DNA from 2 places in the Pseudomonas sp. XP1 genome. Region 2 is predicted to be linked to the other one. Evidence: riboswitches for the same ligand, from Rfam matches in the RefSeq annotation. Region 2 holds a riboswitch; the other holds the start of a gene.

Region 1 (14,434 bases), on a different contig from region 2:
GCTGCAGTGAAAGCGACTGCCCGCTGGTGAACATCGACATGATCCACTTCCCGGCGTTGCCCAAGCTTGATGGCATCGTCGAGAAACGCCTGCTGCAACTGACCGAAGACAACCAGCGCGGCAACGCACCGGCCACACTGCAAGCCTACGAGCAGCAGTACCTGGCCAGTGCCGATAAGCGCAACAGCAGCTACCTGCAGGCCAAGGTACGCGAGCAGCATGACGGACTGGTGATCATCGAACTGTCCAGCTACCTGGACAGCGGCGGCGCCCACGGCATGCCCGGGCGTGGTTTCATCAACTATTCGCGCAAGCTGGACAAGGTGCTGACCCTGCAGGACATGCTGGTGCCTGGCCAGGAAGACACCTTCTGGAAAACCGTCGAGGAATCACACCGCGCCTGGCTGATCAGCGTAGGCATGGACAAGGACGCCGAGTTCATCAAGACCTGGCCGTTCAAGCAGTCGCCGCACATCGCCCTGACGTACGGCGCGGTGGTGGTCAAGTACGAGGTCTACTCCATCGCGCCCTACTCCATGGGCCACGTGGAGTTGAAGATCCCGTACCCACGCCTGAATGGCGTGCTCAAGCCCGAGCTGTTTCCCGGCCGCGGCTGAAGCTCAACAGCCCGTGCAGTAGCCCTGCCAGCAGCAATGCCGGCAGGGTCGCACCCAGGTCGGGCGCTTGCGCGGCGATCAGATGGTACGCGGCAACGCCCACCGCCCAGGCCAGCAGTGCCTGCCAATGCAAGCCATGCACCTGTGCTGGCAAGCGGCGGCGACGGATCACGTAATGGTCCATCAATACCACACCGAACAGCGGTGCAAACACCGAGCCGATCAGCAGCAGGAAATTCTCGTACTGTGCCAGTGGCGCCAGCAGGGCGATCAGCGTGCACAGCACGCCAATGGCCAGCGCCAGGTGCTCGACCTTCAGGCGCACCAGCACACCGGTGGAAACGGCCGCCGAATGAATGTCGGCAAAAGCCTTTTCCGACTCGTCCAGCAGAATCAGCAGCAGTGGAATGCCCATGCCGGCGCCCGCCAAGGCCAGCAGCAGGGCGTTGGCTTCGCCACTGCCGGCGAAGGCCAAGGTGTAGCCCACGCCCAGGCTCATCAGCCAGGTGTTGCCGATGAAGTAGCCCACCACCGTACCGCCGAATACATGTTTGCCGTTACGGGCAAAACGCGAATAGTCGGCGATCAGCGGCAACCAGGACAGCGGCATGGCGATGGCGATATCGAAGCCCACGGCCAGCGACATCGAACCGTCACCGGCACGGTTCCACAGTACGGCCAGGTCGGCCTTGGCGAACAGGTTCCAGGTCAGCCACAGGCAAGCGCCCAGCAGCAGCCAGATGCCCCAGGTGCGCAGCACCTTGCGCACGAACGCCAGCGGCCCACCGACCGCGAGCAAGGTGGCCAGGGCGCCGAAGCACAGGGTCCAGAGCACAGGGCTGTTCCAGGCGCTGGCTTCGCCGAACACCCGCGCGCCCAGAAGGCTGGCGGCATCGCGCATCACGATGATCTCGAACGCGCCCCAGCCCACCAGTTGCAGCAGGTTGAGCAGCGCCGGCAAGCGCGCGCCGTGGCCCCCCAGGCTCAGCTTGAGCGTGCCCATGGCCGACAGGCCGGTATCGCTGCCAATGACACCGGCAGCCCCCAGCAACAGCACACCCACACCGGTGCCCAGAGCGATGGCCAGCACTGCGCCGGCAAGGCCCAGGCCAGGGGCGAGCATGGCGCCGACCTGCAGCACCATCAGGCCGATGCCGAGGGAGAACCATAGCGAGAACAGGTCGCGGGCGCCGAAGATACGCTGGGCGATTGGGACCGGGTGGTCGGGGGAGAATTGGCTGGGAGATGTCATGGTTGGCGCTCGCCGGCAATGTTGTTGGTGTTCCTGGCGAGGACTGCGTCCTCGTATCGCGACACAAGGCCGCTCCCACAAAAACCGCGCTGGCCTCAAGCCTTGCGCAGTCCCTGTGGGAGCGGCCTTGCGTCGCGAAAGGGCCGCAAAGCGGCCCCAGCGGTCTTAGACTTTGTGATACAGCTGGCTGCCTTCCTGGCGGAACCGCTCGGCCTGTTCGCGCATGCCTTGCTCGACCGTCACATCCACGGTTTCGATCTTGGCAGCGTATTCACGCACTTCCTGGGTAATCTTCATCGAGCAGAACTTCGGCCCGCACATCGAGCAGAAGTGCGCAACCTTGGCCGATTCCTTCGGCAGGGTCTCGTCGTGGTAGGCACGGGCGGTGTCCGGGTCCAGGCCGAGGTTGAACTGGTCTTCCCAACGGAACTCGAAGCGTGCCTTGGACAAGGCGTTGTCACGAATCTGCGCACCCGGGTGGCCCTTGGCAAGGTCGGCGGCATGAGCGGCGATCTTGTAGGTGATGATGCCGGTCTTCACGTCATCCTTGTTTGGCAGGCCCAGGTGCTCCTTGGGCGTGACGTAGCAGAGCATGGCGCAACCGAACCAGCCGATCATCGCCGCACCAATGCCCGAGGTGATGTGGTCGTAGCCAGGAGCGATATCGGTGGTCAGCGGGCCGAGGGTGTAGAACGGCGCCTCGTCGCAGCACTCCAGCTGCTTGTCCATGTTTTCCTTGATCAGCTGCATCGGCACGTGGCCCGGGCCTTCGATCATGCACTGAACATCGTGCTTCCAGGCGATCTTGGTCAGCTCGCCGAGGGTTTCCAGCTCACCGAACTGCGCGGCATCGTTGGCGTCGGCAATCGAGCCGGGACGCAGGCCGTCGCCCAGCGAGAAGCTGACGTCGTAGGCCTTCATGATTTCGCAGATTTCGTCGAAGTGGGTGTACAGGAAGTTTTCCTTGTGGTGCGCCAGGCACCACTTGGCCATGATCGAGCCACCACGGCTGACGATACCGGTGACGCGCTTGGCAGTCAGCGGTACATAACGCAGCAGCACACCAGCGTGGATGGTGAAGTAGTCCACGCCCTGCTCGGCCTGCTCGATCAGGGTGTCGCGGAACAGCTCCCAGGTCAGGTCTTCGGCCACGCCGTTGACCTTTTCCAGGGCCTGGTAGATCGGCACGGTACCAATCGGCACCGGCGAGTTGCGGATGATCCACTCACGGGTTTCGTGAATGTGCTTGCCGGTGGACAGGTCCATGACCGTGTCCGAACCCCAGCGGATGCCCCAGGTCAGCTTGGCCACTTCTTCCTCAATAGAGGAACCCAGGGCGCTGTTGCCGATGTTGCCGTTGATCTTCACCAGGAAGTTGCGGCCGATGATCATCGGTTCCAATTCCGGGTGGTTGATGTTGGCCGGGATGATCGCGCGACCACGGGCGATTTCCTGGCGAACGAACTCGGGGGTGATTTCTTTCGGGATGTTGGCCCCAAAGCTGTGACCGGCGTGCTGCTCGTCGAGCAGGCCGGCGGCGCGCGCCTCTTGCAGCTTCATGTTTTCGCGAATGGCCACGTATTCCATCTCGGCGGTGATGATGCCCTGACGGGCATAGTGCATCTGCGAGACGTTGGCGCCGGCCTTGGCACGGCGCGGGTTGCGCACGTGGGCGAAACGCAGCTTGGCCAGTTCGGCATCGTTCAGGCGCTGCTGGCCGAAGTGCGAGCTCAGGCCGGCCAGGCGCTCGGTGTCACCGCGTGCTTCGATCCACGCCGAACGCACATCGGCCAGGCCCTTGCGCACATCGATGACAACGTTGGGGTCGGTATACGGGCCGGAAGTGTCGTAGACCAGCACAGGGGCATTGGACTCGCCACCGAAATCGGTCGGGGTGTCGTCCAGGCTGATTTCACGCATGGGCACGCGGATGTCCGGGCGCGAGCCTTCGACATACACCTTGCGCGAACGCGGGAACGGTTGCACGGACTGCTGATCGACTTGTGCCGATTCGCTGAGGTTGATCGCTTTTTCTTGTTTGGTCATCACAGGCTCTCCAGACGGCTTCCTAGCAGTGGAATGTCGGGGTGAACCTGAAAGGCGCGGACGCACCCTTGATGGGTGCAGTGCCGGATATGAGGGTGCCTGAAGCTGCATGCAGCTGTGACATTCCCGGACCTGGCACAAGAGGCTCCACGGGAAGGCGAGCAATCTTGTTCCCTACGCAGGCGCTAACCTGATCAGGTTCAACGGGATCCGCAACTTTGCGATCTCAGCCTTTGCTTCAAGGCACCCCGACAAGAACATGCGCAGTCTAGACTGGAGTGGTCGGCAAAGCCAAGCGGGTAAATACGCGGATGATGAAAGGCACTCGAGCGATTGTTGCCGGGGGCGCATGGCACTACACTGGCCCGTCGATCGATACTCAACAGTTCAGTAATTAAATTTCGTACAAGGATTGCCTCTATGCTGCGCAAACTCTCACTGGCGATAGCCGTGTCTTGTGCGTCCAACGGAGTGGTCTGGGCAGCGGACGTGCCCCAAACAGTCAAGACCGACCTGGTCAGCGTCTACCAGGAAGCGGTCGACAATAACGCTGACCTGGCTGCAGCCCGCGCCGATTACGGCGCCCGCCGTGAAGTGGTACCACAGGCTCGCGCCGGGTTGCTGCCTAACCTTTCGGCCGGTGCCGAAATGCTGAACACCCGCACCAAGCTGGACGAACCATCGGCCACCAGCAACCGCAGCGGCAATACCTGGAGTGCGACCCTGGCGCAACCTATCTTCCGCGCTGACCGCTGGTTCCAGTTGCAGGCGGCCGAGGCGGTCAACGAACAGGCGGCGCTGGAGCTGTCGGCGACCGAGCAGAACCTGATCCTGCAAACCGCGCAGAATTACTTCGCCGTGCTCCGTGCCCAGGACAACCTGGCCGCGACCAAGGCCGAGGAAGCTGCCTTCAAGCGCCAGCTGGACCAGTCCAACGAACGATTCGACGTCGGCCTCTCCGACAAGACCGACGTGCTGCAATCCCAGGCCAGCTACGACACGGCGCGGGCCAACCGGATCATTGCCGAGCGCCAGGTACAGGATGCCTTCGAGGCCCTGGTAACCCTGACCAACCGGGAATACACGTCGATTCAAGGCGTGGTCCATACCTTGCCGGTGCAGGTCCCTACACCCAACGACGCCAAGGCCTGGGTCGAAACCGCCGGGCGCCAGAACCTCAACCTGCTGGCCACCAACCACGCGGTCGTCGCTGCCGAGGAAACCCTGCGCCAGCGCAAGGCCGGCCATGCGCCGACCCTGGACGCGGTTGCCAAGTATCAGAAGGGTGACAACGACAACTTCGGTTTCACCAACCCCGCACCGGCCCCCGTTTCGCGCTATAGCGGCGACGTCGAGCAGACCAGCATCGGCCTGCAGTTGAACATCCCGATCTACAGCGGCGGCCTGACCAGTTCGCAGGTGCGCGAGGCCTACCAGCGCCTGAGCCAGAGCGAACAGCAGCGTGAAAGCCTGCGCCGCCAGGTGGTGGAAAACACCCGCAACCTGCACCGCGCGGTAAACACCGACGTGGAACAGGTGCAGGCGCGCAAGCAGTCGATCATCTCCAACCAGAGCGCGCTGGAAGCCACCGAGATCGGCTACCAGGTGGGTACCCGCAATATCGTCGACGTGCTTGACGCCCAACGTCAGCTGTACACCTCGGTGCGCGACTACAACAACAGCCGCTATGACTACATCCTCGACAACCTGAGCCTGAAGCAGGCGGCCGGCACCTTGAGCCCGCAGGACCTGCAGGACCTCAAGCGGTACCTGAAGCCGGACTACAACCCGGACAAGGACTTCCTGCCGCCGGACCTGGCGGCTGCAGCGGCAAAGAACTTCGAGCGTCGCCCCTGATATAGGGGTGGATTTTCCGCAGGGTGGGTTTCTTTTGATGGCCTCATCGCCGGCAAGCCAGCTCCCACAGGTTCTCCACTGGCCTTAAGCCTTGTGCAGTACTGTGGGAGCCGGCTTGCCGGCGATGAGGCCAGAAAACCCAACACAGAACTCAGCGGATAAGTGCACCCAGGCCATCGAGCAAGCGCTGCAACGCGCCCTGGTTGGCCCGCATCACCGCCCTGCCCGCTTCGCCAATGCGCTGTGCATCCTGCGGCAATTCGACCAACCGCCGCACCGCTTCGGCCAGCCCGTCGGCATCGTCCACCTGCTGCAGTGCCCCTGCCTCGCGCAGCATCGCGCTGATTTCGAGGAAGTTGAACACATGCGGCCCCATCAGCACCGGCAAGGCCAGCGCCGCGGGTTCAAGCGGGTTGTGCCCGCCGGTCGCCACCAGGCTGCCGCCGACGAAGGCAATGTCGGCCAGGGCATAGAGGAACAGCAGTTCGCCCATGGTATCGCCGAGCAAGACGCGAGTCTGTGCATCGACCGGCGTGCCGGCAGAGCGGCGCACGGTGGTGAACTGTTCGCTGCACAGCGTATGCACCGCAGCGAATCGCTCGGGGTGGCGCGGCACCAGAATCAGCAGGGCATCACCATGCACCTGCAACAATTGCCGATGTGCCTGCAGGATCAACGCATCTTCACCTTCGTGGGTGCTGGCGGCGATCCACACCGGGCGCTGTGCAGCCCCCCACTGTTCACGCAATGCCCTGGCACGCGGCAACAGTTGATCATCGATCTTCAGGTCGAACTTGATCGAACCGGTGACCTGCACGCACTCCGGACGCGCGCCCAGGTCACGAAAACGCTGAGCCTCGGTTTCGGTCTGCACGGCAATCAGACTCATCTCGGCCAGCATCGGCCGGGTCAGCCTGGCAAAACGCCCATAGCCACGAGCCGAGCGCTCAGACAAGCGTGCGTTGGCCAGCGCTACCGGAATGCCACGCTTCGCACACTGGTGGATGTGGTTGGGCCACAGCTCGGTTTCCATGATGATGCCCAGCTTCGGCTGCACATGGTCGAGAAAGCGCCCTGCCGCCCAGGGCAGGTCGTAGGGCAGGTAGCAATGCTGCACGCGCGGTTCGTCGGCGAACATGGCGCGAATGCGCTCGGAACCGGTCGGGGTCATGCAGGTAAGCGTAATCGGCAATTCCGGGTAGGCCTTGAGCAAGGCACGCACCATCGGCGCCGCCGCAATGCTCTCGCCCACCGATACCGCGTGCACCCAGATGCCGCCGCGGCGCATGGCCGGCAGGCTGAAGCCAAAGCGCTCGCCAATGCGTTGACCATAGGCCGGTGCCTTGCGCGCGCGTAGATACAGGCGCAGCGCAACCAGCGGCAGGCCCAGGTGAAACAACAAGGTATAGAGAGTTCTGTTCATGGCCGCGGAGTTTACCCGATCGCGCGCAGGTGCACCGCAAAGCGCTCGGCCAGCCACTGCGCGGCAGGCCCCAGTGGCTCGTCGCGGCGCCAGGCCAGCTCCACCACCAAGGCCGGTGGCTGCCACTCGCTGTCCAGTTCGACCATGTGCGCCTGATAGGTCGGGTACTGCACCACGTGTCGCGGCAGCCAGGCCCAGCCCAGGCCGCGCATCAGCAGTTCGGCCATGGCATAGAAGCTGTCGGCGCGCCATACCTGCGGGCTGATCGCTTCGCCGCCTGGGTAGCCGCTTTGCTGCGGGGCAATCAGCAATTGACGGTGGCGCGCCAGCTGCTGCCGGGTAACCCGGCCTTCGCCGGCGAGCGGGTGGCCGACCGCGCACACGGTGACCATTTCCACACTGCCCAGGGCGCGCCGCTCCAGCGAGGCCGGGATGCTCTCGTGGTGGAAGAACAGGCCAAGATCGGCGCGCCGCTCCACCAGCTTGCGCGCCACATCGCCCTGGGCACCGCTGGCCAGCTGCACCTCCAGAAACGGGTAGCGGCTGGCCAGCTCGTCGAGGCTGTCGATGACCGGCTGGTAGGGCATGGCTTCGTCCTGGGCGACCCGCAACAAGGCCTCCTGCCCGCGCATCAGCGCCAACGCACGGCCATCCAGCCGCTCGCACTGGCGCAACAGTTCACGGGCATCTTCCAGCAGGGCGCTGCCGTTCTCGGTCAGCTTGGGTTGCCGGCCGCTGCTGCGCTCGAACAAGGTGACCCCCAGGTCGGTTTCGAGCAGGGCGATCGCGCTGCTGATCGCCGACTGGGCCTTGCGCTGTTCGCGGGCCACGGCAGAGAACGAGCGCAGCTCCGCAACGCGCAGGAAGGTACGTAGCTGTTCAAGATTCCACTGCTCGGCCATCGACCTATCTCCCCTGGTGATAGGTAATGACTTTACCCCATCCAGGCAACGTCTAGAATGCCCGACCAGTTACCGGAGGAACCCGCCATGAATGCCTACACCTACCTCGCCATCGCCATCTGCGCCGAAGTCATCGCCACCGCTTCCATGAAAGCGGTGAAAGGCTTGAGCACGCCCTTGCCGTTGCTGCTGATGGTAGTTGGTTATGGCATTGCTTTCTGGATGCTGACCTTGGTTGTGCGCAGCATTCCGGTGGGGATCGCCTATGCCATCTGGTCGGGGCTGGGTATTGTGCTGATCAGTGTGGCGGCGCTGGTGATCTATGGGCAGAAGCTGGACGTTCCGGCGATGCTGGGCATGGCCATGATTGTGGGTGGAGTGGTGGTGATTCAGCTGTTTTCGAAAACGGCTGGGCATTGAGGCAGCCCGTACGGGCCTCATCGCCGGCAAGCCAGCTCTCACAGAGTGAATACAGGCCGCTGGGTCAATGCCATCCTGTGGGAGCTGGCTTGCCGGCGATAGGGCCATCACAGGTATACCCTGTATACTTGCCAGCTGTCCCAGTCTTCGAGGTACCGCCATGCCATCCGCCATTTCCACTGACGTGCTGATCGTTGGCGCCGGAGTCGCAGGCCTCTGGCTCAATGCCCGCCTGCGCCGGCTGGGCTACTCGACAGTACTGGTGGAACGCGCCAGCCTTGGCGGCGAGCAGACCATCAAGTCCCAAGGCATCATCCATGGCGGCACCAAGTACGCCCTGCACGGTGCCCTGACCGGCGCCTCGGAAGCCATCGCCGACATGCCGCGACGCTGGCGCGAAGCCCTGAGCGGCAGCGGCGAGCTGGATCTGACCCGCACTCGCCTGCTGTCCGACGCTCACTACCTGTGGTCACCAGGCACCCTGGCCGGCAACCTCACCAGCTTCTTCGCCAGCAAGGCCGTGCGCGGCCGGGTCGACCAGGTGAAGGGTGAGCAACTGCCACCGGCGCTGCAGGACCGCGCCTTCAAGGGCAAGGTCTATCGCCTGGCCGAACTGGTCATCGATGTACCCAGCCTGCTGGCCAACCTGGCCGAACTGGCAGGCGACAGCCTGCTGGCTGGTGAGCGCATCGAGCCACTGCGCGAGGGCGCCGACCTGGTCGGCCTGCGCGTCGACGAGCGCGACATCCGCGCCCAGCGCATCGTGCTCAGCGCCGGCGCCGGCACCGAAGAGCTGCTGCATGCCCTGGGCCTCAACCAGCCAGCCATGCAGACACGCCCGCTGCACATGGTGATGGCCAAGGGTGCCAACCTGAAACCGCTTTACGCCCATTGCCTGGGTGGCGGGCCAAAGCCCCGGGTGACGGTTACCACCCACCCGGCCGCCGATGGCCAGTGGGTCTGGTACCTGGGCGGCGACCTGGCCGAGGCCGATGGTGTTGCCCGCGAACCGGCTGCGCAAATTGCCGCGGCACAGAAAGAAATCGCCAGCCTGCTGCCATGGGTCGACCAGAGCCAGGTGCGCTGGGCCACCCTGCGGGTCAACCGTGCGGAACCGGCGCAATCGGGCCTGGTCCGCCCGGATAACGCCTTCCTCGCCGACCAGCAACGCCTGCTGGTCGGCTGGCCGACCAAGCTGGCCCTGGCACCGGACTTCAGCGACCGGGTCATCAGCCACCTGGAGCGCGACGGTATCCGCCCACAGGCGCAAGCCGACCTGGCCGACCTGCCACGCCCACCGCTGGGCGTACCGGCCTGGGAGCAACTGCTGCCATGAGCCTACCAACCCTGCACGACTTCCATCGCCCCTTGGGCAGCACCGGCCTCAAGGTTTCGCCGCTGGGCCTGGGCACGGTCAAGCTGGGGCGCGACCAGGGCGTGAAGTACCCCACCGGCTTCACCATCCCCGGCGATGACGAAGCCCGCCTGCTGCTGGCCCAGGCCCGCGAGCTGGGTATCAACCTGATCGACACCGCCCCGGCCTACGGCCGCAGCGAAGAGCGCTTGGGCCCGCTGCTGCGCGGCCAGCGCGATGAATGGGTGATCGTCAGCAAGGTTGGCGAAGAATTCGACAATGGCCAATCGCACTTCGATTTCAGCGCCGCCCACACCCGCCGTTCGGTAGAGCGCAGCCTGCAGCGCCTGGAAACCGACCGCATCGAGCTGGTGCTGGTGCATTCCGACGGCAACGACCTGGCCATCCTCGAACAGCAGGAGGTCTACCAGACCCTTGCCGAGCTCAAGCAGGAGGGCAAGATCCTCGGCTTCGGCCTTTCCGGCAAGACCGTCGCCGGCGGCCTGAAGGCGCTGGAGCAAGGCGATTGCGCCATGGTCACCTACAACCTCAACGAACAGGCAGAACGCCCAGTGCTGGACTACGCTGCCGAACACGGCAAGGCCATCCTGGTGAAGAAGGCCCTGGCCAGCGGGCATATCTGTCTGGCCCCGGGCGTTGACCCGGTGCAGGCCAGCTTCGAGCTGCTGTTCGCCCACCCGGGCGTCAGCAGTGCTATCGTCGGCACCATCAATCCGTTGCACCTGGCCCACAACGTGGCCACCGTCGCCCGTATTCTGGGCCAGCATTGAGTTGCCCCAGGCCCACGGGCCCGGACTGACCCGACGCAAGGAGGAGCCTCGTGGCGCGAACGCTGATCCGCAAGAACCCGAGTAACTTCAAGACATTGCCGCTGCATGTCGAGGCCACGCCCGAAGGGCTGATCTACCAGAGCATCGGCATGCCGCTGAACTTCGCCCAGATCCAACAACGGCGCAAGGCCATCCAGCTGCCCGACGTGCAGCGCTTCGTGGTCGAACTGGCCAACCTGGGCGTGTCGGTGCGGCTGACCCTGCATTGGCAGAACCGCGATTACTGGGTGCTGGTACGTCAGCGCCGGCAAGACCGTGGTGATGTAGTACTGAAACTGATTTCCGGCTATGTGCCGGCGCAGGAGCTGAACCTGCCATTGCACACGGCCGTGCAGGAAGTGGCCGAGGAATGCCTGCTGGAAACCCCGGAAGGCTGGCTGGGTGGGCGCTTCAACGAAACCTGGTTGCCGGTGCCCTACGCTGCCGCCCTGCACTACCGCGAAACGCCGCATTTCGTGCTGGCCCCGGAGTCCGGTGCCGCCCGCCCGGTTCACTGCGGCAAGCTGATGCTGCTGGAACGACCACGGGCGTATGTGCACTTGCCAACCGCCTCATTGCAACTGATCTATGACATGCGTTTGCAGGTACCTCGGGACGCCAAGAAGCTCAGCCTGTTCCACGTTGATGAGCGGCTGGAGGGCGACCAACTGGTGGCGCGACTCAACCGCAAACGGCCAGACCTTTACCTGATGCCGTTGGAGGAAGGCCAGCCGCTGGCTGAGCTGTATACCCTGAAGAAGGATGAACTGGTGCCGGCGAGCACGCGCGGGCTCTACCTGGCCGAAAGTTTTGCACGGCAAGAGGGCTGGGTGGTCACGGACGAGCGGGTGCGCTGGAAGGATTGGGTGAAGCAGCAGGGGTTGGTGGAGAGCAAGCCGGTGCGGGCGTCACATCTGCAGCGGTTTGGAGACAAGGCGCGGGAACTGCTGGAGCGGGCGCGTACTTCACTACACAAGTAAGATTCCGAGGCCTGCGCCGCCCCTGCAGGAGCAGCCTTGTGCTGCGAAGAGGCCGGTAGAGCCAATAGAGGTCTTTTGCCCTGCCGGCCTCTTCGCAGCACAAGGCTGCTCCTACAGGTAATGAGGCAGCCTCAGAGGTTCGATCAGTTCTTGCGAATCTTCTCGACGATCGCCGTGGTCGAGCTGTTTTCGACCAGCCCCAGCACCTTCACGGTACCGCCATAGGCCTTGACGATATCGGCACCCACCACCTGGTCGATACCATAGTCGCCACCCTTGACCAGCACGTCCGGCTTGACCTGGCTCAGCAGGTTCTCCGGAGTGCCCTCGGGGAAGCTGATGACCCAGTCCACCGCCCCCAACCCGGCCAGTACGGCCATGCGCCGGTCGACGCTGTTGATGGGCCGGCCCGGGCCTTTCAGGCGGCTGACCGAGGCATCGTCGTTGACCGCGACGATCAGCCGATCGCCCTGGGCCCGCGCCTGCTCCAGATAGGTGACATGCCCGGCATGCAGGATGTCGAAGCAGCCGTTGGTGAAGACGATCTTCTCTTTGTGAGCCCGTGCGTCGTCGATGGCCAGCAGCAGTTGCTCAAGGCCCAGCACGCCGCGCTCGGAGCCTTCCTCACGCTGGATCGCCCGGCGCAGTTCGGGAGCACTGATCGCAGCCGTACCCAGCTTGCCAACCACGATGCCCGCCGCCAGGTTGGCCAGGGCCACCGCATGGGGCAGGTCCTCGCCGGCAGCGATGGCCGCGGCGAGGGTGGAGATGACGGTATCACCGGCACCGGTCACATCGAACACTTCACGGGCCCGTGCCGGCAGGTGCAGCGCCGGCTGGCCGCTGCGCAACAGGGTCATGCCGTGCTCGCCACGGGTCACCAGCAAGGCGCCCAGGTCCAAGTCTTGAAGCAGCTGCAAGCCCTTGGCGACCAGCTCGGCCTCATCGGCGCAACGGCCGACGATGGTCTCGAACTCGCTGAGGTTGGGAGTGATCAGGCTGGCGCCACGGTATATGGAAAAGTCCTTGCCCTTGGGGTCGGCCAGCACCGGAATGCCCTTGGCCCGCGCCGCCTGGATCAGGCTCTGGTGGTTTTTCAGTGCGCCCTTGCCGTAGTCGGAAAGGACCAGCACCTTGACGCCCTCGAGCAGGCTGTCGACCTCCGCACCCAGCGACAACGGGTCGGTGGCGAACGGTTCCTCGAAATCGATGCGCAGCAACTGCTGGTGACGGCTCATGACCCGCAGCTTGACGATGGTCGGCTGGTGCGCGATGCGCTGGAACACCGAGCGCACGCCTGCAGCCTGCAGGCTGTTGGCCAGGCTGTCGGCAGCCTCGTCCTGGCCAGTGACGCCAATCAGCGAAGCCGGTGCGCCCAGGGCGGCGATGTTCAAGGCAACGTTGGCCGCGCCGCCGGGGCGATCCTCGATCTGATCGACCTTGACCACCGGGACTGGCGCTTCAGGCGAGATACGCGAAGTACCGCCATGCCAGTAGCGGTCGAGCATGACATCGCCGACCACCAGTACCGGGGCTTGATCGAAACGCGGCATGGACAACTTCATGGGCAACCCATATGGAAATAATGAACAGGGGCAGGATATTAGCACAGGGTAGACGACGGCTTTATGGCCAGATCACCCCAGGAAAATTCCCGTGACAATGGGGGCCGCAATGGCCCCGATCAACGAGGGTTCAGGTGATATCGGCCTTGGCCGGCTCATCCAGCCCCATGGCATGCAGGCGGGCATAATGGCCATTGGCCGCAAGCAGCTCGGCATGGGTGCCGCGCTCGACAAGGCGCCCTTGGTCCATGACCAAGATCTGGTCGGCCTTTTCGATGGTCGACAGGCGGTGGGCGATCACCAGCGTTGTACGGCCCTGCATCACATGGTCCAGGGCAGCCTGGATATGCCGCTCGGACTCGGTATCCAGCGCCGAGGTGGCCTCGTCGAGGATCAGCAGAGGCGCGTTCTTCAGCAGTGCCCGGGCGATGGCCAGGCGCTGGCGCTGGCCGCCGGAGAGCAGCACGCCGTTTTCACCCACTTCGGTATCGAAGCCTTTTGGCAGCCGGTCGATGAACTCCTTGGCGTAGGCATCAGCCGCAGCGGCTTCTATGTCGGCGCGGGGGGCGCCGGCCAGGTCGCCATAGGCGATGTTGTTGGCCACGGTATCGTTGAACAGGGTGACATGCTGGGTCACCTGCGAAACATGGCGGCGCAGGTTGCGCAGGCGATAGTTCTCTATCTCCACGCCATCGAGCAGGATCTGTCCCTGGTCGTGGTGATAGAAGCGCGGGATAAGCGCTGCCAGAGTCGACTTGCCGCTGCCAGAGCGGCCGACCAGTGCAATCATCTGCCCTGGCTCGGCGACGAAGCTGATATCGCTCAGCACTTCACGCTCGGTACCTGGGTAGGTGAAGCTCAGGTTGCGCACTTCCAGGCGCCCTTCCACCCGCTCCTTCTCGACGGTACCGCTGTCCACTTCAGGTGCTTCGTCCAGTTGCTCGAAGATGCTCTCGGCACCGGCCAGGCCCTTCTGGATGGTCGAGCTGACTTCCGAAAGCTGACGAATCGGCTTTGGCAACAGGCCGGCGGCCGTAATGTAAGCCACCAGATCACCGGCAGTGGAATCACCGCGCAGGAACAGCACCAGGAACATCAGCGCGGCCATGGCGGTGTAGATCACCAGTTGCAGCATCGGCGTGTACAGCGAGCCGGTCTTGGTCATTTGCAGCTGCTTGTCGGTGTTGC
Region 2 (14,434 bases):
CGGTCCATGTCGATGAACAGGATCGCCATCAGCCGGCGCTTGCCGCGTTGCCGGGTGAGCACCTGGCCGGCCAGCTCGACGAACTGGCGGCGGTTGTGCAGGCCGCTGAGGTGGTCGGTGGCCGCAGCGTGGCTGCTGCGCCGGTGTTCGTCCTCGAGGCGGCCGATCAACTGCTGGTTGACCTGCTGGGCCTGTTCCAGCGCGCTGAAGGCCTCCTGGCGTTTGCGCAACAGTCGCAAGGTCCACAGCAGGCTGGCGAGGATCATCAGGGTCATGCTCAGGTTCAGCCAGAACTGCCGGGAATAGGCCAGCGTGGCGGGCGCGAGGATTTCCTCCTGGCGCTGGCTGACCACCACGCTGAAACCCCGCCCGGGCAGGCGCCGGTACAGGCTCTGGTACGGGGCGCCGGCCGCGTACTGGGTCAGCATGCCCGCTTCACTGCCGTTGTCCGGCAGCCCTGGCAGTAGTGCGTCATCGGCTACCACCACGCCGCTGCCATCGATGCGCAACCGCTCCAGGCCGTCATCCTGCAACAGGCGCACCAGCCCGCTGGTGCCCAGGTCGATGTGCTGCAGCAGCACGGCGAGGTAGCCGATGTCCAGCTGCACCACCAGGATACTGTCGATCTCGCGGCCGGGCAGGTTGGTCAGCGGCAGCAGGAAGGGCAGGTGCCAGTTGGGCTCGGTGACCGGTTGGCCTGGGGGCTGCACGCTGGGCAGGAGCGGTTTGAAACCGTAGCGGGCAACGTGCCGCTGCAACTGGCGCAACCAGTCTTCGGGCAGCTCGTCGGCCTCGTCGGCATGGCTGGCCGATAACAGCCGGCCGCGCCGGTCGTACAGGCTCATGCGCTTGAAAACCGGGTCTTCGGCAAGCATTCGCGCCAAGCTTGCGCTGCCCTGGCGCAGCACCTTCATGTCGTCCTGGGTGACCCGGCCCACGGCCTGGGCGCGATCCACCAGCTGGCGCAGGCTTTCGCTGACGATACTGGCCAGGTTCAGGTGCTCGGCGGCCTTGGCTGACAGCGCGTCCTGGCGGGCGGCGGCCTTCTGCGAAACGTGCAGCCCCCAGAGAAAGGCCAGGGTGGCTGCACAGAGCATCAGGATCAGCAGCCGCAGAAGGCTGGCGGATGAAAGCGAACGGCGAATCACTGCTGATAGTTCCCGACCCTGGGTGATGGTCGAAAAATACGACAGTTAGATGACAGTCTAATGACTGATGGCTAATTGCCTTTAAGGATTGCCCTTATCGGCCAGAGGCGTCTGCAGGCGCGCGGTTTCTTCCTCCATGTAGCTCATCAGCGCGCTGACTTCGGCATCGCCCAGGCGCATGTTGGGCATGGCCACGCGGTTGTACTGTTCGTACAGCAGCATGGCCAGGGGGTCTTTCTGGGCCAGCATCTGGTCAGGCTCCTTCAGCCAGCGGGTCAGCCAGTTGGCATCACGTTGGCGGGTCACGCCCAGCAGGTCTGGGCCGATGCCAGGCTGCCCTGGCTCGGCGTTGCCCAAGGTGTGGCAGGACGAGCAGCGGGTACGGAACAGCTGCTCGCCACTGCTGGGGGCGCGCACCTCGGGAGCCTGGGCGTAGTCGTTGGCCATGGCGCTGGCCTGTTTCCAGTTGTGCAGGCTGTTGCCCAGGCGGTCGGCGAGGATGTACGGGCTTTCGAAGGGCGATGCCTTCATCCAGCGGCCGGTGGCCTGGTTGCCGATGATCAGGCTCAGGTTGTGGTCCTTGGAACGGCCGTTTTCCAGGCCATCGATGTACAGCCCCAGGCTGCGGCGCAATTGTTCGATATCGGCTGGTTCGCCGGTGAGCAGCGTCCAGCCGGGGCCGATACCGAACTTTTCGGCGTAGCGCTTGAGGGTGGCGGGGGTGTCGTTGTAGGGGTCGATGCTGATGGAGTATAGGAAGATGTCCTTGCCAACCCGGTCACCGAGGATTTTCTGTACCTGGCGCAGGCGAGCAGTCTCCACCGGGCAGGAATCGGAGCAGCCGGTGAAAATGAAGTTGATGGCGACCACCTTGTCCTTGATCAGGTCGTCGAAGAAATGCACTTTTTCACCGTCCTGGGTGAGCAGCGGGATGTTGGGGAAGTAGTCGGCGCCCCAGGGCGTTGCAGCTTCGTCGGCCACGGGTTGCTGCGGTTGCAGCGGCCAGAACGGGATACTGGCGGCGAACAGCGAGAGCACCAGCAGGAAACGCCATGAGCCGGACATTATGGACCCTCGTCGATAACGGTAGCGGGGCTGCATGGCAGCCCCGCTTTACCCTCACTTGTATCTGACTGGCGCGGTCACGCTCTGCCCCAGCGCCGACTTCACGGTCACCGTCGCCGGCGTGGCCGGGCCGTAGCCGGAGGTGGTTGCCACCAACCGCCAACTGGCACCGCTGCCGGAAGCGGTCATCGTGGCGGTGCCCAGGTTCACCGGGCCGCCGGTAGTGGCCGCGGTCACAGTGATGCTGTTGCCCGTGGCCACCGAGGTAGTGCCAGCAATTTCCCAGGTGAAACGGTTGCTGCTGAGCACCTGTACCGTGGCACTGGTGACCTGGATCTGGTCGACCACCGCTGCCGAACCTACCGCGATGCTGACCGTGGCCGGCGCTACCGATTCGGCGCCCTTGGCGTCACGCGCCGAGTAGTTGAAGCTGGCGGTGAACGGCGTGGTGACAGTGGCCGGCGGGGTGTAGGTCACCTTGGTGCCATCCGTGCTGGTATTGCCCTGGCCGGAGTCTGGCTGGCTGAGCCCGACGACGGTCAGCGGCAGGTTGCCTTCCGGGTCGGTATCGTTGGCCAGCACGTTCAGGGTGATCGGCTTGCCGGCCGTGGTAGCCGCGCTGTCGTTGGCCGCGACTGGCGGCTTGTTGATGGGGTCGTCGTCGCCACGGTCTTTGGTGCGGAAGGTCGGCAGGCCAACCGAAGCGACGTACTCCACGCCATCCCAGCCTGGCAGCGGGGTCGGCATCACCTGGAACTGGCCTGGGTGCTCCAGGTCCCAGCGCAGCAGCATCGACGAGTCTTCATGCTGGGTGTTGTGGCAGTGTTCCATATAGGTACCGGCAAACTCGCGGAAGCGGATCGCCACTTCCACTTCTTCCGAAGAGTCGATATCCGGCCCGATGCGGAACACGTCCTTGCGCGCCCATTTTTCCCATTCCGGCGGTGCCTTGCCGTCGCGGCTGAGGACCACGCCTTCCTCGAAGTGCACATGCACCGGGTGGCTCCAGCCATTGCCGCCGTTGATGATCTTCCACACTTCCAGGGTGCCGTCGCCGCTGAAACCGCCGTCGGTCGACTGCTGGGCCAGCTGTGGCGCCGCGCTGATGCGCCGTGGGTCCATGGAGTAGCCAAAGCCGCCATCGGTCTTGATGGTCCAGGGCTGGGTGTCGGTACCGTCGGAGCGACCGAAGATGAACTCGCGGTGGCGGGCAGCCTGGAGTTTGGCCTGGTCGGTGGCAGAGTTGCGGTCGATCGGCAGCGGCAGCATCTTCATGCCTGCAGCCTTCCCTGGTTTGGCGGGCTCATAGTCTGCCGGGTTCATGCTCAAGTCCTGACCGCTGTAGGGCTGTACCACTAGTTGCAGGAACTTACCGATTGCTGGATCACCATTTTCCCAACGCGGGCCTTTGGTGGTCTGCTTGATCACTGGCTTGTACTTTTCCGACAGCACGTCGGCCAGCGAGATGGCGCCTTCCGGCCCCTTGCCGCTCTGGTGCTCCTCGAGGTTGACGAAGTACAGCTTGTCGCCGACCTTGATGCCGTTCTTGGCGAAGTTGATGATGATGTCGTAGCGCTCGGCAATGCCTTGCAGCGGCAGGATGCCGTTGTTGTCCTGCAGGTTGCCGTCACCGTTGAGGTCCAGGGTACCGTCGAACGGAACGGTGTGTTCCATGATGTTGCCGTCGTTGGCGATCATGTGGAACGGCACTCGCGCATACGACAGGTTGGAGCCGGTGGGGCCTTTGAATTCGCCACTGGTACCGGCAATTTCACGCACCACGGCGAACTTGAAGTAGCGCGACACCGAGCCGTTCAGGATACGGAAGCGGTAGCTGCGCGCGCGCACCTTGAGCGTGGGCCGGTACTGCCAGTTGACCAGGATCTGGTCGCCGAGGAAGCCATCTGTGTTGAACGGGTTGAACCACAGCTGGCCGTTGGCATCCCAGGCCTTGTCGGCGATCACCAGGTTGACGTCGTAGTCGCGGTTGCCCCACGGCATGCCCGAGCCACTGGGGAAACGCAGGTTGACGCCATCCTGCAGGGCCTCGTTGCCGCGGTCCAGGGCACTGTAGTAGTTCATCATCACGGCGTTGCCTTTGTAGACGTTCTGTGCCGTGAAATCCATCATGTGGTCGTGGAACCAATGGGTGCTCATGGTTTCGCGCCAGTCACCACGGATCTTGATGCTGCCGTTCTGGCAGGTTTTCAGCCCTGGCGAGGCGTCATTGACGAACAGCGTTTCCCCCGGCGAGCAGGGGAACGCCGCGCGTGGGTCCTGGGCGCGGGTGTTGATGGTGTCGTAACCAGCCAGCTGCAACGGCCAGCGGTAATCGTAATACTGGCCGGGGAAGAAGTAGGCATTGGCATAGCCATCGCTCTCGGCCGGCGAATGGCCGTTGTGCTCGTGGGTGGAGAGGGTGTGCAGGCCAAAGCCGTTGTTGGCTGCTGGGTCGATCGGCAGGGCGTTGTAATGGCGCATCAGGATCGGCTGACCATGGCGCGCCATCAGCAGTTTGGGCGGGAACGTACCGTCGAAGGTCCATACCGATTTGTGGTTTTGCAATGGCATCTTCGGATGGAATCGGGTGTCGATGCCCTTGGTGGTGCCGAGCGTGTTCGGGATGTCAGAGGTCTGGTAGTACAGACCTCCCGGGGCAAATTCACCGACTGCATAGTTGTGCAGTTGCTTGCGGTCACGCAGTCCTTGGTTGATGCGTGCACCAGCCTGGGCGGTCTTGAAGCCCGCCTGCGGGTAGAACTCGTTCCACCGCTGGTGCGACCAGCCTTTTCCTGGTGGCCGGCCTTCCGCCGGCGAGCCGACCGGCTGGCGGTTGAGGAACATTTCAATCTGCGCCTTCCACGGGTTGCGGTCGAGCACATTGGAATACTGGGTCGGGAACGGGTACAGGCCCGGCTGTTTGAGGAAGGCTTCCAGGGCCGTGCCGCTAGGGCCGCTGCGCGCAACCACGTTGGGGTCCTGCGCCGGTGCCGCACCCAGGGTGGGCACCGGGAAGGTCAGGGTTGGCGGCGGCAGCGTGGGGTCGAGTTTTTCCGTGCCGAATTCCTCGAACAGCAGTAGCTGCTGGGTAAACGGCAGTGCCCCGAACAGCGGGCTGGGCTTGCCATTGGTGGGGTATTTGTTGTCGGTTTGCAGGGCCGGTGGCAACACATTGTTGGCGCTTACCGTGTCGCGGTTGCCGTACACGCCATTGGTCAGCTCCAGCGAACCTTGGTTGGCCGGCGGCATGTTGAACAGGTCCAGCAAGGCCTTTGTCGGGTCGGCTGGCTGGTCAGTGTAGGCCGACGGGTCGGTCGGCGGTGGCATGCTGTTGTCGTCGAGGGGAGCGGCGGTCGCCGTCACCAGCCCGAGGCCGAGCATCAGCGTGGTGAGGGTGGATAGCTGGAATGCATGCCTGGCAGGGTGGATCACGGCAGGTGTTTTCATTGCCTTATGCCTCGCTCGCGGCCTTATGGCTTTCAGCCATCAGTGGCGTTTTGCCCGTTTTTGGGGCTGGAGCAACGGCTGTGCCAACCCAAATGCGAGGAATGTGTTTCTAAACAAACCCTTGTGGCGCCTGATGTGAGCTAATGGCCATGGCGTCAAAAATGGGTGAGCCCCCCACTTGTGGGTCACCCATTTCCCCCAGATTGGGTGGTGACAGCAGCGGCGCCCTGGGGTATACCTGAGCGCCACCAAGGGGAGCCCGGCAACGGGCTGAGAAACCGCTGGACGCTGCAGCGCGGTGACCCTTCGAACCTGATCCGGATCATGCCGGCGAAGGGATGGGACTTGAAACCTGCCTTTTTGCCGGCCTCACTGCGAGGCCCGTCCATGCCAACCACCGCGGTCTCGCTGTCACTCTCCATCAAGGACAGCAACATGACCGAACGCTTCAGCCAGTCCCTGCGCCGCCGCAGCGAGCCGACCTGGTCGGCGGCCGTTGGCCACCGCTTCGTCACCCAATTGTGCGATGGCAGCCTGCCGGACCCGATCATGGTCGACTACCTGGTGCAGGACCACCGCTTCCTCGACAGCTTCCTGACCCTGCTGGGCGCGGCCATCGCCACCGCCGACACGTTCGAGGCGCGCCTGCGCTTCGGCCGCTTTGCCGGGATGATCTCCAGTGACGAGAACACCTACTTCCTGCGCGCCTTCGAGGCCCTGGGGGTGAGCCCCACGCAACGCAGCGAACCGGCCGACACCGTGCCAACCGCAGGCTTCAAGGCGATCATGCGCGAAGCGGCGGCCACCCGGTCCTATGCGGCCGCACTGGCAGTACTCAACGTCGCCGAAGGCCTGTACCTGGACTGGGCGCTGAAGGCGCCAAAACCGATGCCGGACAACTTCGTCCATGCCGAATGGATCACCCTGCACGACAACCCGGCATTCCAGGACTTCGTTGCCTTCCTGCAAGCCGAACTCGACCGGGTCGGCCCGCAGGAAGCCGCGCTGGCAGCTGACTTCTACCTGCGCACCGTGGCGCTGGAGCTGGCCTTCTTCGATGCCGTCTACCCGGAGGAAAAATGAGCATGGATATCTTCGACCGCCTCAAGGCTGCCGCCACGCCGCAGTGGAACAGCTACGTCGACCACGAATTCGTGCGCCAGATGGGCGAGGGTACGTTGAGCGAAGCCGCCTTTCGCACCTATCTGGTACAGGATTACCTGTTCCTCATCCAGTTCGCCCGCGCCTGGGCGCTGGCCGCCTACAAGAGCCGGCGCCCGGCCGACATCCGCGCCGCGCAGGCCGGGCTGGCGGCGATTCTGGATGAAACCGAGCTGCACTTGCGCCTGTGCGCACGCTGGGGTCTGACCCAGGCCGATATCGAGGCCGCGCCTGAACACCAGGCCACGGTTGCCTATACCCGCTATGTGCTGGACTGTGGTGCCGCGGGTGACCTGCTGGAGTTGCATGTGGCCTTGGCGCCTTGTGTAATCGGCTATGCCGAGATTGGCCGTGCGTTGTCCGAGCGCATTGGCGATCTGAGCAATCACCCGTACCGCGAGTGGATCGCCGAGTATGCCGGTGAAGGCTACCAGGGTGTCGCCACCGCGGCGCGCAAGCATCTGGACGAGCTGGCAGCGCGGAGCATGACCGAGCAACGGTTTGCCGAGCTGGTGGGGATTTTCGGCCAGGCGTCCAGCCTGGAGGCGGACTTCTGGCAGATGGGGTTGGACGGAGCCTGATTTGCTGCCTGCGCCGGCCCTATCGCCGGCAAGCCAGCTCCCACAGGTACTGCGCAGACTTCAAGGCTGTGGTTTACCTGTGGGAGCTCACAGGTACTGCGCAGACTTCAAGGCTGTGATTTACCTGTGGGAGCTGGCTTGCCGGCGATAGGGCCAGTAGCAAATACCACAAGGCTTGGGCCACTATGCTGGTAGGGGCCACCCGCAAAGCCCAGGGAGAAGCATCATGAACATCATCAACGCACGCCTGCGCGGCAGGTCCGGCCTGTTTCGCATCGAACTCGACGGCGAACGCATCGCCGCCATCGTGCCTCAGGCCGAAGGGGTGGCGGTGCGCGCTGCCGATGACCTGGATGCCGGGCAGAACCTGGTAGTGGCGCCTTTCATCGAGCCGCACATCCACCTGGACGCCACGCTGACAGCCGGCGAGCCGCGCTGGAACATGAGCGGCACCCTGTTCGAAGGCATCGAGCGCTGGGCCGAGCGCAAGGCAATCACAACCCACGACGACATCAAGAACCGCGCGAAAAGGACCATCGGCATGCTGGTGGACCATGGCATCCAGCATGTACGTACCCATGTCGATGTCACTGACCCCACCCTGACCGCGCTCAAGGCCATGGTCGAAGTGCGTGAAGAAGTGCGTCACCTGCTCGACCTGCAGATCGTTGCCTTTCCCCAGGAGGGTATCGAGTCGTACGCCAACGGCCGGGCGCTGATGGCCGAAGCGGTGGCGATCGGTGCCGACGTGATTGGCGGCATCCCGCATTTCGAGAACACCCGCGATCAGGGCGTGTCTTCGGTCAAGTTCCTGATGGACCTGGCCGAGCGCACCGGCTGCCTGGTGGATGTGCATTGCGACGAGACCGACGACCCGCAGTCGCGCTTTCTCGAAGTGCTGGCCGAAGAGGCGCGGGTTCGCGACATGAGCGCCCGGGTGACAGCCAGCCATACCGTGGCCATGGGCTCGTACGACAATGCCTACTGCTACAAGCTGTTTCGCCTGTTAAAGCAATCGGGTATCAATTTCGTGTCTTGCCCGACCGAGAGCATTCACCTGCAAGGGCGTTTCGACAACTACCCGAAACGCCGCGGCGTCACTCGCGTGGCCGAGCTCGACCGGGCCGGGATGAACGTGTGCTTTGGCCAGGATTCCATCGTCGACCCCTGGTACCCGCTGGGCAATGGCAACATCCTGCGTATTCTCGAGGCCGGCCTGCACATCTGCCACATGCTTGGCTACGAAGACCTGCAACGCTGCCTGGACCTGATTACCGACAACAGCGCCCGCACCCTGCACCTGGGCGAGCGCTACGGCATCGAGGTGGGGCGGCCCGCGAACCTGTTGCTGCTGTCGGCGCCGGACGATTACGAAATGGTGCGCAGCCAGGGACATGCACTTGTGTCGATACGCAACGGCAAGGTGTTGATGCGTAGAACACCTGCCAGGGTCGAGCACTACACCTGACGCTGCCTGCCTCAGCCCTCTGCAACGCCCCGCCGGCTTCAAGCCGAGCGGGGCGTTTTGCTGTCTGGCGTACTGGTTTGTTCCCTTGTATGGCCTTCATGAACCAATCACATGTGATAAGCCGTGATTATTCCACCATAGGAAGTGTTTGCACGGGCAATGGTCTGTCTCCATAATTGGTATGTAAATACATACTACATAACACGGTACAAAATCGTAGGAGCAAGCATGGCCCGGGGCGGTATAAACAAGGTTGTAGTGCAGCAGGCACGTCAGGCGCTGATTGCACGGGGCGAGAACCCCAGCATCGATGCCATACGTATCGAGCTGGGCAACACCGGCTCCAAGACCACGATTCACCGCTACCTGAAAGAATTGAACGGCCAGCAGCCCGTGGCTTCCGAGGGCGGCATTGCGCTGAGTGATGTGCTGAGCCGGATGGTCGGGCAACTGGCAACCCAGTTGCAGGACGAGGCCGACCTGAAGATCGAGCAGGCCGAAAGCACCTTCACTCGACAGCGCGAACAGCTGGAGGCACAGCTGGCGATTGCCCAGCAGGCCCTGGCAGCGGCGCACCAACAGCATCAGATCGATGTGGCCGCACTGGCCGCCGAATCGGAAAAGCTGCTCTCCACCCAAAGCACCCTGCAGGCCGAACAGCTGCGCAGTGCCAGCCTCAACCAGTCGCTGGGCGAGTTGCAGGTGCGCCTGGCCGACAAGGACGAGCAGGTAAGATCACTGGAAGACAAGCACCGTCATGCCCGCGATGCGCTGGAACACTACCGCAACGCCAGCCACGAACAGCGTGAACAGGAGCAGCGTCGCCACGAAGCACAGCTGCAACAGTTGCAGGTGGAGGTGCGTCAGCTGCAGCAAGGCATGATCGTCAAGCAGGACGAGCTGACCCGACTGCACCGCGACAACGAGCGCTTGTTGGGCGAGCACCGCCAGGCCGCCAGCGCCTGCAGGGCGCAGGACGAATTGCTGGAGCAGCGCGACGCACAGATCCAGGGTTTGCGAACGATCCTGGCCCAGGCGCAGGGTGCCAGCGAGGAAATGCGTCGGCAGCTGGATGTGCAGGCCCAGAACCTGGAGGCCAGGCGCGACTTGTGCACGGAACAGGCTCGCCAACTGCAGCAGCTCGAGGAGCAGCTGAAACAACGTGATGAAGCGTTGGTTCAATGCCGTGCCCAGCTAGCTGTGGATACAGATTAATCAAACTTTTCCAGGCCGGTGGTTTCTTCCCTAGACACTCACTGGAGAAAGCCTCATGCCTGAACCACAACAGCCAGGAAAACATCCCCAAGGGCCCCATTCGTCCGAGCAGGCGAACAAACGCCAGGACTTGGGTTTCGACCCCGATTCGCCAGATGTGGAGGATCCGCAAGTCGACCCTCAAGGGCCTGCCAAGCCACCGCGGGACGTCGAAAAAGCACCGTGAAGGTAGCATTTGTCGCAAAGGGCCGCTCAGCGGCCCTCGCGATCAACACGGCACTGCTTGGGGCAGGCTGTCTTGAGGCCTTGGCCAGGCAAGCTACGCTCGCTTGACTCAGGACTCTGCCTGCCTGGCTGCCTCCACGCCCGCAGCCGAGAGTTTGATGGGGTAGTTCACGCTGATCTGGTGGTCGCTGCTCACCGCAACGCTGCCATCCTGGATCAAACCGGCCTCCTGCAGCGTCTTGAGCATACCGGCCACGGCTTTCTCGCCCCGGTAGTTGTCCAGCACTTCCTTGCCGAGCCCTTGGGGGTGAGCATGCAGCAGGCGAGTCAGCACTTCGGCTTTCAATGCATCGTTACTCATGGCGGCCCTCACTTGGCATGTTTGGCCTGAAGCGCCTTGGCGTGCTCCAGATGCTGTTCCAGCTTGGGCAGGGTTTCGCTGGCAAAGGCCTTCAATTCAGCCTTGTCAGAAGATGCCGCTTCCTTCTTGAACAACTCCACCGCCTTTTCGTGAGCGTCGACCTGGTTGTTGACGTAAGACTTGTCAAAGGACTCCTCCCGCCATTCCAGGATCATTTTCTTGACCTTGTCGGTTATTGCCGCCTCATCGGGTACGGAAATATCGAGCTTGCGAGCGATGTCGCCAAGTTTCTGATTGGCCTGGGTGTGGTCGGTGACCATCTGCTGGGCGAAGGTCTTGATTTCGGCATTCTGAGTTTTTTCCAGAGCCAGCTTGCCAGTGACCACTTCGGCAATACCGGCCTCGGTGGCCGCTTCGACGAAGTCATCGGAACTCGCCGCCATAGTCTGTACCGATGCCAAGCCCAACACCATGGAGAAACCGACGCGCTTGATGAAGAGACTGCTCATGCTTCACTCCTTAAACCGTGGCGCGACCTCAGTGTCGCGTACGGTTGATGGTGAACCGAGGGCAAAGGTTTAATCTTTTTACTGGCCGGCCGCGCCCAGGTGGCGCTGAACTATAGTGAAAGGCGGCGAACGCGGTATGGCTAGGGATTTCAATGTGTGCAGCCAGGAAACAGGATGAGGACGGGTTCTTCGCGGTAACCGGCGAGGGCCGCGCCGTGGCGCTGTTCCGCCTGGTACTGGCGTTCATGCTGGTGGTGATGCTGGCCTTCGTCGTGGTTGAAGGCTGGCGTATCTGGCGCGATTACCGGCACGCCTTCACCAACGCCGAGAACATGGTCACCAACCTGGCCCGGGCCACGGCACAGCATGCCGAAGACGCCATCCGCCAGGTCGATGCAATTACCGCGGCGCTGGCCGAGCGCCTGGAGGGCGACGGCTTCGAGCACATCGACCGGCCGCGTCTGCATGCCTTGCTGGTGCAGCAGAAAAGCATCATGCCGCAATTGCACGGGTTGTTCGTGTATGGCCCGGATGGCAGCTGGATCGTGACCGACCAGGCGGTAGTCCCGCCCAATGCCAACAATGGCGACCGCGACTATTTCATCTACCACCGCGACCATACAGACCGTGGCGTACACATCGGCTCGGTGGTGCGCAGCCGTTCCACTGGCGACCTGATCATCCCCATTTCACGGCGCCTGCAATATGCCGATGGCAGCTTCGCCGGGGTGTTGCTGGGCACCATCAAGGTGGAGTGGTTCGTGCGTTACTACGGCGACTTCAAGATCGACGAACGCGGCGCGCTGGTGCTGGCCAAGCGTGACGGCACCATCCTGGTACGGCGGCCGTTCGTCGAGCAGGTGGTGGGCCGCAGCCTGAGCAGCAGCGAGATCTTCCGCAACCACCTGCCGCACGCAAGCGAAGGGGTGGCCGAAGCGGTCGCCGTGGTGGACGGTACGCCACGGTTGTATGGCTATCGCGCGCTGGGCAGCTACCCACTGGTAGTGGAGGCGGGGTTGTCGCGGGAATCGATCGTCGCGCCCTGGCGGCACGATGCTATCAAGTCGGTGGCGTTGTTGCTGTTGTTGCTGGTGGGGCTGGCGGCCTTTGGTGGCGTGGTGCTGCGCCAGTTGCGCGAGCGTATCGTCATCGAGCGGGCGCTGCTCCAGGCACATCAGACCCTGAAGGCCCTGGCACTGACCGACAGCCTCACCGGCCTGGGTAACCGCCGTCGGCTGGATGCCGTGTTCGAGCCGGAGCTGCGCCGTGCACGACGCCAGGGCTATCCGCTGGCGCTGGTGATGCTCGACCTGGATTACTTCAAGGCCTACAACGACCGTTACGGGCACCCAGCGGGCGACCAGTGCCTGCGGCGCTTTGCCGAGTTGCTGCAGCAAGCACTGAAGCGGCCGGCCGACCTGGCTGTGCGCTATGGGGGCGAGGAGTTCACACTGCTGCTGCCTGATACCGATGCTCGCGGGGCGGAACTGCTGGTGCAGGAAGTACAACAGCTGTTGCGTCGGCAGCCGCTGGAGCATGCGGGCAGCCCACTGGGGCGGGTATCGTTCAGTGCGGGGATTGCCGTGGGTGACCTGGCGCGGGAGGGAGTGACGGCCGAGCGCCTGATGGCGGCAGCGGATGCGGCGCTGTACCAGGCCAAGCGCCAAGGGCGGGACAGGTATTGTGTGGCAGAAGGTTCAGTGGTCAGTGTCGATGAATGAAGGCCCTGGTGCCTGTACCGGCCCCATCACCGGCAAGCCAGCCCACAGGTAATGTGCAGCTCTTTTGCACTGCGCGGTCCCCGTGCGAGCTGGCTTGCCGGCGATGGGGCTGCAGAGCAGCCGCGGGTCTAGTTATCCAAGCCAAGGCGCATCGCACAGCGGCCCTCAAGGCCATGGGCACGCTCGCTGGCCAGAATCTGCTGCAAGCGTGCATCCAGCAGCCCCTCATCGATAACCTCGAAACCCATGCGCGCGTAGAACGGCGCATTCCATGGCACATCGGCAAAGGTGGTCAGGGTCAGCTCCCGCACCCCGGCCTGACGCGCCGCATCGATCACCTGCAGCAGCAGCTTGCGCCCGAAACCTTGCCCCTGGGCCTCCCGGTGCACCGAAATTTCATGAAGATGCAGCGCATGATCCTCGATCCGGGCACAGGCAAATCCCATAATGCGCCCATCCGGCTCTTCGGCCACCCAGCTACCGCCAGCTTCGACAAATGCCTGATGGGCGCCGCAGTCCATCACATCTCCTTGCGCCAGCCATGCCAGCGCCGGCCGGGCGGCAAAGGCCTGGGCAGCCGAGCGTTCGACGCCCGGTAGCCATGGAATGTCGTGCTCGAGGGTAGGGCGAATGCGCATGAAGAAGTCCTTTCCAGTTGTACGTCCTGGCCTGCCGTCAGCACCTGTGGCTGCAATTGCCAGCGCACCGAGCTTACACCTTTCGTCATCCGGTCACGCCTGCATGGAAAAAAACGCGGGCAATCGGTACCCTTGCGCCTTCCCTTGCCATCCCCCGGACCGTTCCATGCTGTTCAATCTCGCCGTACTGTTCGGCACTCTGGTGGCCATGGAGGGCGTTGGCACGCTGGCTCACAAGTACATCATGCATGGCTGGGGCTGGTGGCTGCACCGCTCGCACCATGAGCCGCAACTGGGCATGCTCGAAACCAATGACCTGTACCTTGTGGCCCTGGGGCTGATCGCCACGCTGCTGGTGGCCATGGGCAAGAGTGGCCTTGCACCCTTGCAGTGGGTGGGTGGCGGGGTGGCGGGGTACGGCGTGCTGTATGTCGTGGCCCACGACGGGTTGTTTCACCGGCACTGGCCACGCAAGCCACGGCCGGTCAACCGCTACCTCAAGCGTTTGCATCGCGCGCACCGGTTGCATCATGCGGTGAAGGGGCGTACGGGGAGTGTGTCGTTCGGGTTTTTCTATGCTCCGCCGCTGAAAGTGCTGAAGCAGCAGATGCGGCGTAAGCGCAGCCATTTGTAAAAACCTGTACCGGCCCTATCGCCGGCAAGCCGGCTCCCACAAGGACAGCGCCAGCCCTCAGCCCAGCACTGTACCTTTGGGGGCTGGCTTGCCGGCGATAGGGCCACAAGCGGTACCTTCAATTTACGGTTTCACCCTTGGGCTGCGTCGCCACATGCCCGCGGCTTACCCACCAGCCGAACGCCGCTGCGGTAAAGAACATGATCAGGCTGTACAGCGCCGCCGGCACCGCCATGGTGGCGTTGTTCAGCAGCGAAGGGC

The links. A riboswitch is a leader RNA that binds a small molecule or an ion and turns the genes downstream of it on or off. The one in region 2 is predicted to bind thiamine pyrophosphate.
Region 1: another riboswitch for thiamine pyrophosphate. It lies ahead of thiC (phosphomethylpyrimidine synthase ThiC); the one in region 2 lies ahead of ACK1U9_RS16005 (TenA family protein).

The regions. Positions count from the first base shown of each region.
Region 1 is NZ_JBNRIJ010000030.1:10,993-25,426, reverse strand. It holds gene ACK1U9_RS20685 (RsiV family protein) at 1-617, shown strand, start outside; gene cytX (putative hydroxymethylpyrimidine transporter CytX) at 586-1,869, opposite strand; gene thiC (phosphomethylpyrimidine synthase ThiC) at 2,035-3,915, opposite strand; TPP riboswitch at 4,070-4,176, opposite strand; gene ACK1U9_RS20670 (TolC family outer membrane protein) at 4,336-5,772, shown strand; gene waaA (lipid IV(A) 3-deoxy-D-manno-octulosonic acid transferase) at 5,924-7,195, opposite strand; gene ACK1U9_RS20660 (LysR family transcriptional regulator) at 7,207-8,097, opposite strand; gene ACK1U9_RS20655 (DMT family transporter) at 8,185-8,517, shown strand; gene ACK1U9_RS20650 (NAD(P)/FAD-dependent oxidoreductase) at 8,678-9,853, shown strand; gene ACK1U9_RS20645 (aldo/keto reductase) at 9,850-10,662, shown strand; gene ACK1U9_RS20640 (hypothetical protein) at 10,713-11,681, shown strand; gene hldE (bifunctional D-glycero-beta-D-manno-heptose-7-phosphate kinase/D-glycero-beta-D-manno-heptose 1-phosphate adenylyltransferase HldE) at 11,825-13,246, opposite strand; gene msbA (lipid A export permease/ATP-binding protein MsbA) at 13,377-14,434, opposite strand, start outside.
Region 2 is NZ_JBNRIJ010000017.1:11,077-25,510, reverse strand. It holds gene ACK1U9_RS16020 (putative bifunctional diguanylate cyclase/phosphodiesterase) at 1-1,148, opposite strand, end outside; gene ACK1U9_RS16015 (SCO family protein) at 1,230-2,213, opposite strand; gene ACK1U9_RS16010 (Ig-like domain-containing protein) at 2,268-5,660, opposite strand; TPP riboswitch at 5,902-6,016, shown strand; gene ACK1U9_RS16005 (TenA family protein) at 6,096-6,743, shown strand; gene tenA (thiaminase II) at 6,740-7,402, shown strand; gene codA (cytosine deaminase) at 7,629-8,870, shown strand; gene ACK1U9_RS15990 (DNA-binding protein) at 9,099-10,085, shown strand; gene ACK1U9_RS15985 (DUF6021 family protein) at 10,141-10,311, shown strand; gene ACK1U9_RS15980 (hypothetical protein) at 10,420-10,671, opposite strand; gene ACK1U9_RS15975 (DUF4142 domain-containing protein) at 10,680-11,180, opposite strand; gene ACK1U9_RS15970 (sensor domain-containing diguanylate cyclase) at 11,333-12,901, shown strand; gene ACK1U9_RS15965 (GNAT family N-acetyltransferase) at 13,030-13,539, opposite strand; gene ACK1U9_RS15960 (sterol desaturase family protein) at 13,706-14,173, shown strand; gene ACK1U9_RS15955 (bile acid:sodium symporter family protein) at 14,292-14,434, opposite strand, start outside.